Regions from separate parts of the Jannaschia sp. R86511 genome, predicted to be linked through region 2. Evidence: riboswitches for the same ligand, from Rfam matches in the RefSeq annotation. Region 2 holds a riboswitch; each other region holds the start of a gene.
What was found. Region 2 has a riboswitch for S-adenosylmethionine ahead of SJY06_RS08555 (ABC transporter ATP-binding protein). Riboswitches for the same ligand answer to the same signal wherever they lie in the genome.

Region 1: linked by a shared signal. The riboswitch ahead of SJY06_RS07955 (O-acetylhomoserine aminocarboxypropyltransferase/cysteine synthase family protein) and the one ahead of SJY06_RS08555 (ABC transporter ATP-binding protein) in region 2 are both predicted to bind S-adenosylmethionine.
Region 3: linked by a shared signal. The riboswitch ahead of SJY06_RS13245 (bifunctional o-acetylhomoserine/o-acetylserine sulfhydrylase) and the one ahead of SJY06_RS08555 (ABC transporter ATP-binding protein) in region 2 are both predicted to bind S-adenosylmethionine.

The regions. Positions count from the first base shown of each region.
Region 1 is NZ_JAXHCD010000001.1:1,653,838-1,657,058, forward strand. It holds gene SJY06_RS07950 (LLM class flavin-dependent oxidoreductase) at 1-107, opposite strand, end outside; gene SJY06_RS07955 (O-acetylhomoserine aminocarboxypropyltransferase/cysteine synthase family protein) at 125-1,603, opposite strand; SAM riboswitch class I at 1,843-1,944, opposite strand; gene SJY06_RS07960 (cysteine hydrolase family protein) at 2,133-2,720, shown strand; gene SJY06_RS07965 (RNA-binding S4 domain-containing protein) at 2,809-3,015, shown strand; gene SJY06_RS07970 (hypothetical protein) at 3,119-3,221, shown strand, end outside.
Region 2 is NZ_JAXHCD010000001.1:1,783,772-1,786,992, reverse strand. It holds gene SJY06_RS08560 (aliphatic sulfonate ABC transporter substrate-binding protein) at 1-588, opposite strand, end outside; gene SJY06_RS08555 (ABC transporter ATP-binding protein) at 585-1,403, opposite strand; SAM riboswitch class I at 1,626-1,718, opposite strand; gene SJY06_RS08550 (class I SAM-dependent methyltransferase) at 2,186-3,022, opposite strand; partial or broken gene SJY06_RS08545 (transposase) at 3,118-3,221, shown strand, end outside.
Region 3 is NZ_JAXHCD010000001.1:2,817,974-2,821,194, forward strand. It holds gene SJY06_RS13230 (DUF4192 domain-containing protein) at 1-27, shown strand, start outside; gene SJY06_RS13235 (RNA polymerase sigma factor) at 156-851, shown strand; gene SJY06_RS13240 (hypothetical protein) at 836-1,414, shown strand; SAM riboswitch class IV at 1,501-1,613, shown strand; gene SJY06_RS13245 (bifunctional o-acetylhomoserine/o-acetylserine sulfhydrylase) at 1,650-2,966, shown strand; gene SJY06_RS13250 (homoserine O-acetyltransferase) at 2,995-3,221, shown strand, end outside.

The DNA of each region.
Region 1 (3,221 bases), 130 kb from region 2:
AGCGCGGGCTCGGTCCAGCGGTAGCCCCACCGGTGGTCGTCGCGGCCCCACCCCTGCGGACCGAACCCGCGCGAGAAGAACCAGCCGAAGTGCTGCAGTCGTGCCACGGGTCTGCTCCGTCGTCTCAGGCGGCGGCCACGGCCGAGGAGGCCGGGGCGGACGCGGGTGCGGGGGCGTGGGTCTGGGTGTGGCTCTGGGCGTGCGTCTGGGTCTGGGGCGGCGGCGCCGGGGTCCGGGGCGTGCCGGCGCGGACGGCGGCCAGGCCGCGCTCCAGGTCGGCCAGCAGGTCGCGGACGTCCTCGATGCCCACCGACAGCCGCAGCAGCCCCGGCCAGATCCCCGCGGCCCGGCGCTCGGCCTCGGTCCGCTGCGCGTGGGTGGTGGTCGCGGGGTGCAGGACCAGCGAGCGGACGTCGCCGACGTGCGTCATCCGGCTGAACAGCGTCACCGCGTCGAAGAACCGCCGGGCGGCGGGTTCGCCGCCGGACAGGGTGAACGCGAAGACCGACCCCGCCCCGTCGGGCAGGTAGCGGCGGGCCAGTGCGGCCGAGGGGCTGGAGGCCAGGCCCGCGTGGTCTACCGAGAGCACCTCGGGCTGCTGCTCGAGCCACTGCGCGAGGGCCAGCGCGTTGCGGCTGTGCTGGGCCACCCGCAGCGACAGCGTCTCCACTCCCTGCTGGATGAGGAACGCGTTGACCGGGGAGATGGTGGGACCGAGCCGGGCCGCGATGACGTGGCGGGTGAACTCGACGTAGGCGCGTGGTCCGAACCGCTGCACGTAGCTCGCCCCGTGCAGGGCCCGCGAGGGCTCGTTGAGGTGGGGGAAGGCGTCAGGCCGCGCGCCGAAGTCGAAGGTGCCCGCGGTGACGACGACCCCGCCGAGCGAGGCCCCGTGCCCGGACAGGAACTTGCTCGCGGAGTGCACCACGACGTCGGCGCCGTGCTCGATCGGCCGCAGCAGGTACGGCGTCGCGAGGGTGTTGTCCACCACGAGGGGGATCCCGTGGGAGTGGGCCAGGTCGGCGACGGCGCGCAGGTCGACGAGGTCGTTCTTGGGGTTGGGGATCGACTCGGCGAAGAGCGCGCGGGTGGTGGGTCGCAGCAGGTCCCGCCACTGCTGCAGGTCCGTCGCGTCGTCGACGAAGTCGACCTCGATGCCGAACCGGGCGAAGTTCTCGCGGAACAGCCCGCGGGAGCCCTCGTAGATGCTGCTCGTGGACAGCAGGTGGTCCCCGGCCTGCAGCAGGCCGAGCAGCGCCACCGTAACCGCGGCCTGCCCGCTGCCCACCAGGATGGCCTCGTCGCCGCGTTCCAGGCCCGCGAGACGCCGCTCGAGGGCCGTGCAGGACGGGTTGCCGATCCGGGAGTAGGTGTAGCCGTCGTCGTCCCCGGCGAAGCGGGCCCGGGCCTGCTCGAAGTCGTCGAACACGAAGCCGGCGGTCAGGTAGATCGGCGGGATGCGGGCACCGAAGCCGCCCTCGGCCTGCTCACCGGCGTGGACCTGGGCGGTGGCGAAGGACCAGGGCTGCTCCGTGGTGTTGGTGCTGCTGGTGGTGGTGGTGCCGGTGGTGGGGTCGTCCGGGGCAGGGGTCGGGCGGGACATGGCGGGGCCTTTCTCCGGGGACGGCCGTGCGGCGTCGGCGCTCGCAGCAGCGGTCCCCGCGGGGACGAGGTGGCGCGTGGACGGGGTGAGGGGTGGGGTCCGGGACCGGACCGGGCGCGACCGTGGTCGCGCCGCCTTCACATCCGACAGGGCTCGCTCTCGCGGACGGCGGTGTGCACGAGGGTGCGGTGGGACGTCAGCAACCGGACGGCGGTGCGCAGCGGGCCGGACATGTGATCACTCCATCGGTCCTGGCGGTAGCACCGACCCCGACCCACGAGGGGGCGGCGAGGTTGCTGCGACGTCGACGAGCCAGGTCTCTCGGTCGCTCTGGATGGTGGGCCCAGTGAAGCGGCGCAGACGGCGGCGTGTCAACGAACGGGACGGCCGTCTCGTCAGGTGGGCGGAGCCTCACCCGTCCGGGCGTACCGGGCAGCGACACGACACGCGGCCTCGACGGTCCGACCCGGCCCTGGCGGCCTCCCGCGTCGCTGCTCGGTGCACGACCTCGGTGCGGCAGCATGGGCCCGTGGAGCTGCCCGACCCGACCGAGCCGCTGCCCGACCTGGCGCGCACCGCCCTCGTGGTCGTGGACGTCCAGCGTGGCTTCGCCGACCGGGCGTGGTGGGGCCGACGTGACAACCCGGCGTGCGAGGCCAATGTGGCCGCCCTGCTGGAGACGTGGCGTACGGCCGGCCGGCCGGTGGTGCTGGTCCGCCACGACTCGACGACGCCCGGCTCCCCGCTGACCCCGGGCACGCCCGGGCACGCCTTCGCCGACTGCGTGGGGGAGGGCTGCGACCTGCTCGTCACCAAGACCGTGAACTCCGCCTTCCACGGCTCACCCGACCTGGACGCCTGGCTGCGCGCCACCGGGGTGGAGGCGGTCGTGGTCTGCGGCGTCACCACGAACCACTGCTGCGAGACGACCGCCCGGGTCGGCGCCAACCTGGGCCACCGGGTGCTGTTCGCCCTGGACGCGACCCACACCCACGACCGGCAGGCGCCGGACGGCTCGACGGTCAGCGCCGAGGAGCTCGCCCGCGCCACCGCGACGAACCTGCACGGCGAGTTCGCCACCGTGGTGTCGACGGCCCACCTGCTCTCCGCCGGCTGACGAGCCGGCGGGTCGCGGCCCCCTGCTGCGGGTCGCGGCGGGTCGCGGCGGGTCGCGGCCGTCGCGGGGCTGCTGCGATGCTGCTGCGATGCGGGCGATCAGCATCACCGGTGAGTCCATCAAGCTCGGTCAGCTGCTCAAGCTGGCTGACGTCGTCGACGCCGGCTCCGACGTCAAGGACGTCCTGGCCTCGGGTGAGGTGACCGTCAACGGCGACGTCGAGACCCGCCGGGGGCGCCGGCTGGTGCGCGGGGACCAGGTGTCGACGCGTGCGGAGGACCTCGAGGTCGGCTGAGGTCGTGCCACGCGCCCGGGGCGTCCGGGCTCCGTCCGGACCGGGGACGGGCGCGTCAGGAAGGCGTCTGGACGCAGGGGACGGGGACCGCCCCGGGAGGTGAATGGGCGTCGCGGCCCACCGGGCCGCCGGCCGCCTGCGGTCGTGGTCCCCACCGGAGGTCCCCGTCGTGCCCGACGTGCTCTACGTCCTGCTGATCCTCGCCT
Region 2 (3,221 bases):
GGCCCAGGCGTCGACCTGGCCCTGCTGCAGGGCGAGCCGGCCGTCGGCGTGCGGCAGGTCGACGATGTCGACGTCGGCCGTGGTCAGCCCGGCGGCCTCCAGCGTCTGCAGCAGGAAGAAGTAGGGGTCGGTGCCGGACAGCGCAGCGATGCTGCGGCCCTCGAGGTCCTCGGCCGACGCGATGTCGGAGTCGGGCCCGACGACGATGGCCGACCACTCGGGCTGGGCGAGCACGTCGACCGTGCGCAGCGGCGAGCCGTTCGCCCGAGCCAGCAGGGCGGCGGCCCCGGCCGTGGAGTTGAAGTCGACGACGTCACCGCGGAGCAGCTCGTTGGCGGGCGCGGAGCCGGCGGAGAACTCCCACGACACGGTGACCTCGTCACCGACGGCCTCCTCCAGCCAGCCCTGCTCGCGCAGCACCAGGCTCGCGGGGTTGTAGGTCGCCCAGTCGAGCCGGATCTCGTCCACGCCCAGGCCGCCACCCGCCTCGGCGGACGCGGGGTCGGCGGCCTCGTCCCCACCGCCGCAGGCCGACAGGGCCATGACGGCGGCGAGGGATGCGGCCAGGGCGAGGGTGGTGCGGTTCATGCGTGGGACTCCACTCCGACGAGTTCGAGCAAACGGGTGCGCAGCCGGGCGGCCGCGGCGAGCTGGGCGGGTTCGGTGGTGTCGCGGGGGCGACGCAGGTCGACCGGCACCGCGGTGGCGTGGCCGCTGCCGGCCGCACCGAGCACCGTGATGCCGTCGGCCAGGCGGACGGCCTCGTCCACGTCGTGGGTGACGAGCACGACGGTCGTGCCGTCCGCGTGGACCAGCTCGTCGACCAGCGCCTGCATGTTCAGGCGCGTGAGGGCGTCCAGGGCCGCGAACGGCTCGTCGAGCAGCAGCACCCCCGGGCGAGCGATCAGGGCACGAGCCAGGGCGGTGCGCTGCGCCATCCCGCCGCTCACGGAGGCGGGGCGGTAGTCGCCGTACCCGGTCAGGCCCACCCGCTCGAGCAGCTCGTCGACCTCGGTCCGAGAGCCGGCCGTCGGGTCCTGCCGACGGCGACGGGTCGCGCCCAGGGCCACGTTGGCGCGCAGGTCGAGCCACGGCAGCAACCGGGGCTGCTGGAAGACCACCGCGACCCGGTCGTCACCCTCCACCACGGCGTCGCCGCCCAGGCTGGCCCGCCCGGACGTGGCCCGGGTGAGCCCGGCCAGCACGCGCAGCAGCGTCGACTTGCCGCAGCCGGACGGTCCGAGAACCGCGTGCACCTGCCCCGAGGGCACGTGCAGGTCCAGGTCGGTCAGTACCGGGCCGCGTCCGAAGTCGACGCCGAGCTGCTGGACGTCGACCGGCAACGAGACCGGTCCTGCCGCGGTCGGGCCGGCCGCGGACCGGTAGGGGGTGGTGCTGCTCATCAAGGGCTCCAGGGTGCAGGCGTACGTCGGCCGGGTGGCCGGTAGCCGCAGGTCGGGGGCGATCTGGGGGGGCGTGCTGGGGCGCGGTGGGAACCGCGAGCCGGGACCGTCAGGCCGAGGGCATTCGCTGCGCGCGTCGACACGCCGCGGCGGTGCGGCGGCAGAGGTCGACGTGGGCGCGCCCGACCAGCGGGGCTGTGCGGTGGACCTGGATCATGACGACTCCCATCGGTCCTGGCGGAAGCACCCGCACCCGTTGCCGGGGGGTTGCTGCGACGTCGACGAGCCAGGTCTCTCGGTCGCTCTGGATGGCTGGTTGAAAGATAACCCACGACGTCCCGTCTGGCGACACCGGCGTCCCGACAGGCGAGACCGCCTCACCCGGACGGCCCTGTCCCACGCGACCGGGCTCGTGACCACACCGAGACGCCGCGTCGAGGTGGCGGTTCGCTGTACGACGCAGGTCGCCGCCGGCTCGAGCCCGAGGGCCGAGGCCGCTGCGGTGCCGTCGCCGAGCCGATCGCTCACGCACGGCTGCGTCGACCCTCTCGTCGGCCTGCGCCTGATGGCGGGAAACCGGCTCCCCACAGATGAGGGTGTCGTCGGCGGCACGGCCGTGCGAGGAGCAGGCGGCGAATCCTCGCTCTGATTGCGGGGTGGTACGGCTCTTCCCAGTTGAGGGTGTGGACAGCGGCCGGCTGGAGCGCGGAGGGTCGGCGCCTCGGTGCCCGGGTGGAGGTCGAGGCCTCCCGAGGATGGGAGCTCCGACACTGCCCACCTAGCTAGGCCGGCTTGCGGACGAGGGCCTCAAGAACGCTCAAACGGCCCTCGTCCGCACTCCGGGCCGCGTTGATCTGAGATTCCCCGATCCGCTCGCCCATGAGCGTCTGCAGCCCCAGCGGCGGCAGCCCGTGTTCCTCCAACCGCCGGCGGTTCTCCCGCAAGTCCGGCAGGACCTCCTCCGTCTTGTCCCGGAAGATCACGATCTCGAAACCCGCGGTGAGGACTTGCTCCCGTGTCTCCTCGGGCGAGCACAGAAAGCTCGTGCCCGGCCCTGCCGCCCAGGCCAGCGGGTAGTCGGGCTCGCCCTTCGGCCCGGCTCCGTAGTGGGAGAATGCGAACACCGCGCCGGGGCGGAGCACACGAAGCGCCTCGGCATAGAAGCGCCGCTTGTCGTCGATGTTCATCGCCACGTTCTCGGAATAGGCTCGGTCAAACCCATCGTCGTCGAAGGGCAGATCGGTCGCGCTGCCCTCCACCACGCGCACGCGACCCGAGAGGCCGGTCGCGGCGTTCAGCTCCTCCGCCGCGCGGCAGAACTCCGGCGTCAGGTCGAGCGAGGTCACGTGGCAACCGAAGTGCGTCGCGGTCCACCGCGCCGGTCCTCCGATCCCGCCGCCGATGTCGAGGATGCGCTCGCCGGACAGGGGTTCGAGGAGCGCTACCGTCTCCTTTGTCGCCTTCAGCCCCCGGCCGTGGAAGTGGTCGAGTGGGGCGAGCGCGTCGGGCGTGATCGGGCCCGCCTCGCTGCCTCCTGCCACCCTGAGCGCAGCGAGGATGCGGGCTGCGATGCCTTCGCTGGCGTAGTGGTCTCGGACCTTGTTGCCGGCTGCGGTCATGTCCCGTTCCTCCCGAGCCGCCCGCGGTCGATGGCTTGCGGGGGTTCGTATGACAAATCCCTGAGAGGCTCAAGGCTAGCTAGGGAGACCTCGACGTGCCTGACGCTACCTTCACAACCCCTGATGTGACGACGTTCTGCCGCCTCGACGAGCTGGGTCTGGTGGTGGTCGGCCAGCACCTCCAACCGGATCGGGCGGT
Region 3 (3,221 bases), 1.0 Mb from region 2:
GACATGTCCGGAGGCTGGTGGGGATGATCGGGGAGCGGGTACGGTCCGTGCGGACCCGGGTGCCGACGACCGTCCGCACCCTGCCCGGCGCCAGGTCGTCCCCGGTCCCGGGGCGTGCGCCCGCCGGGTCGACGCCGCACCCGACAGGAGGAGCGATGGCCAGCAACGCGAGCGGTCGCCCTGCGGGCGCCCGGGCCGGTGCGGCGGACGCCGCCGCGACCGGCCCGCGCGCGCCGGGCGACCCGCTGCCGGACCTGGCCGTGCTCACGACCTCGCCGCGCCGCCACGACCTGGCCGACCGGTCGGCCGCGTGCTTCCGGCGCTGGTGCGACGGGGACCCGCTGGCCAGCGCCGAGCTGGTCGCGCTGCTCACCCCGACCCTGTGGCACACGGCCCGGGCGTACCGCGTCGACGCGGCCACCGCCGAGGACGTGGTGCAGAACGCCTGGATGGCCCTGGCGCGACGCCGGGACCAGGTCCGCGACCCGCAGGCCGTCCTGGCCTGGCTGCTGGTCACCGTGCGCCGGGACGCCGCCCGCACCGCCGCCGCGGCCCGGGTCTCGGTCGCCGACCCCGAGCCGCTGCTGTCGGTGCGGGCCGACCCCGCGCCCGGCCCGGCCGCCACGGTCCTGGACGACGACCGCGCCCGACGGCTGTGGGACGCGGTGGGGCGGTTGTCCGAGCGCTGCCAGCGGCTGCTGCGGGTGGTGGCCTTCTCCGACCGGCCGGACTACGCGTCCCTGTCCGTCGACCTGGGCATGCCCATGGGAAGCATCGGGCCCACCCGCGGCCGGTGCCTCAAGAAGCTCCGCGAGCACCTGGGGGAGGAGTCGCAGTGGTCGACGACCTGAACCACGAGGTGGACCACGGGGGCGGAGGGGACCCCGAGGAGCGTGGTGGCGCCAGCGCCGTGCCCGACCAGGCCCGGCGGGTCGACGGCCCGGGCGCCCCGGAGCAGCTGGCCGGTGAGCTGCGGCAGATGTGGGAGCGGCTGGACCCGGTGCCGGCCGGTCTGGCCGAGCGGGCGGTCTTCGCCCTCGAGGTCGGGTCGTTCGGCCCGGACGACCTGGACACCGAGCTGGAGCTCATGCGGCTGCAGCAGAGCGACCTCGCCGGCGCGGGGGCCCGCGGCGACGACGCGGTCCGCACGGTGACCTTCGGCAGCGAGTCCATGACGGTGATGCTCGCCATCAGCGACGTCGACGGCGGGCACCGGATCGACGGCTGGGTGGCGCCCGGCGGGCGACGGGGCATCGAGGTCCGCACGGCCGGCGGCTCCAGCCGTGAGGAGTGCGACGAGACGGGGCGGTTCGCGCTGGCCTTCGTCCCGCCGGGGCACTTCCAGCTGGTGCTCGTCGGCGAGGGCACGGGTGAGGCCGCCCGGGCCGTCGTCACGCCCGCTCTGACCCTCTAGGCGTCGGCCCACCGGCTGGGCCTTCCAGGGGTCCCGTCATCCGGACGCCTGGCGGGCCGACGACGCCGTGTCGTAGTCTCACGGCAGGTCATGAGCACCAGCGTCAAGCCCCGGCTCGCTGGTCGGCAACCCTCCTCCGCGGTGGGGTGCCCCGGGTGAGGACCTGGTCGTCACCGACCGGTGGCGGCAAGCGCGGGCCCCTCGGGGCCCCGGTGACCACGGGAGGTCCACCCCAGTGAACGACGCCTGGTCCTTCGAGACCCGCCAGATCCACGCCGGCCAGCAGCCCGACCCCACCACCGGGGCCCGGGCGCTGCCCATCTACGCCACCACGTCGTACACGTTCTCGAGCACCCAGCACGCGGAGGACCTCTTCGCGCTCAAGGAGTTCGGGAACATCTACACCCGGATCATGAACCCGACCCAGGACGCGGTCGAGCAGCGCATCGCGAGCCTGGAGGGCGGCGTGGGGGCGCTGCTGCTGTCCAGCGGGCAGGCCGCGGAGACCGTCGCGCTGCTCAACGTGGCCGAGGCGGGCGACCACGTCGTGTCCAGCCCCCGGCTGTACGGCGGGACGTACAACCTCTTCCACTACACCTTCCCCAAGCTGGGCATCGAGGTCTCGTTCGTCGAGGACCCCGACGACCTGGACAGCTGGCGGGCCGCGGTCCGGCCCAACACCAAGGCGTTCTTCGGCGAGACGATCTCCAACCCCTACCAGGACGTGCTCGACATCGAGGGCGTGGCCGCGGTGGCCCACGAGGCCGGTGTCCCGCTGGTGGTGGACAACACCGTCGCGACCCCGTTCCTGATCCGCCCGCTGGAGTGGGGCGCCGACGTCGTCGTGCACTCCGCGACCAAGTTCCTCGGCGGGCACGGCACGGCCGTGGCCGGCGTGATCGTCGACGGCGGCCGCTTCGACTACACGGCCCAGCCCGAGCGGTTCCCCGGCTTCAACACCCCCGACCCCAGCTACAACGGCCTGGTCTACGGCCGGGACCTCGGGGTCGGCAGCCCGCTGGGGGCCAACCTGTCCTACGTCCTCAAGGCCCGGGTCCAGCTGCTGCGCGACATGGGTTCGGCCGTGAGCCCGTTCAACGCGTTCCTCGTCGCCCAGGGCCTGGAGACGCTGAGCCTGCGGATGGAACGGCACGTGCAGAACGCGCGCGCCGTGGCCGAGTGGCTGCAGGGCCGGGACGAGGTCGAGCGGGTGGCCTACGCCAGCCTGCCCGGCAACCGCTGGCACGAGCGCGCCGAGCGCTACGCGCCGCGCGGGTCCGGCTCCGTGCTCGCCTTCGAGATCGTCGGTGGGGTGGACGCGGGCCGGCGGTTCGTGGAGGCCCTCGAGCTGCACAGCCACGTGGCCAACATCGGCGACGTCCGCAGCCTGGTCATCCACCCCGCCTCGACCACGCACAGCCAGCTCAGCGTGGCCGAGCAGCTGGCCAGCGGGGTCACCCCGGGCCTGGTGCGGCTGTCGGTCGGCCTGGAGCACGTGGACGACATCCTCGCCGACCTCGAGGCGGGCTTCCGGGCGGCCAAGGGCGCCTGAGGTGGTCGTGTGGCGTGAGGGGGACCCGGTGGGCGGGCGCAGGTTCGTCGCGCTCGGCCCGCTGCCCACCGAGTCCGGCGTCGTGCTGCCGGACGTCAAGGTGGCGTACGAGTGCTGGGGCACGCCCCGGACCGGACCGGACGGCAGCATCAGCAACGCGGTGCTCGTCCTGCACGCCCTGACGGGTGACTCCCACGTCGTCGGCCCGGCCGGCCCGGCCCACCCCTCGCCCGGTTGGTGGGGCGGCGTGGTCGG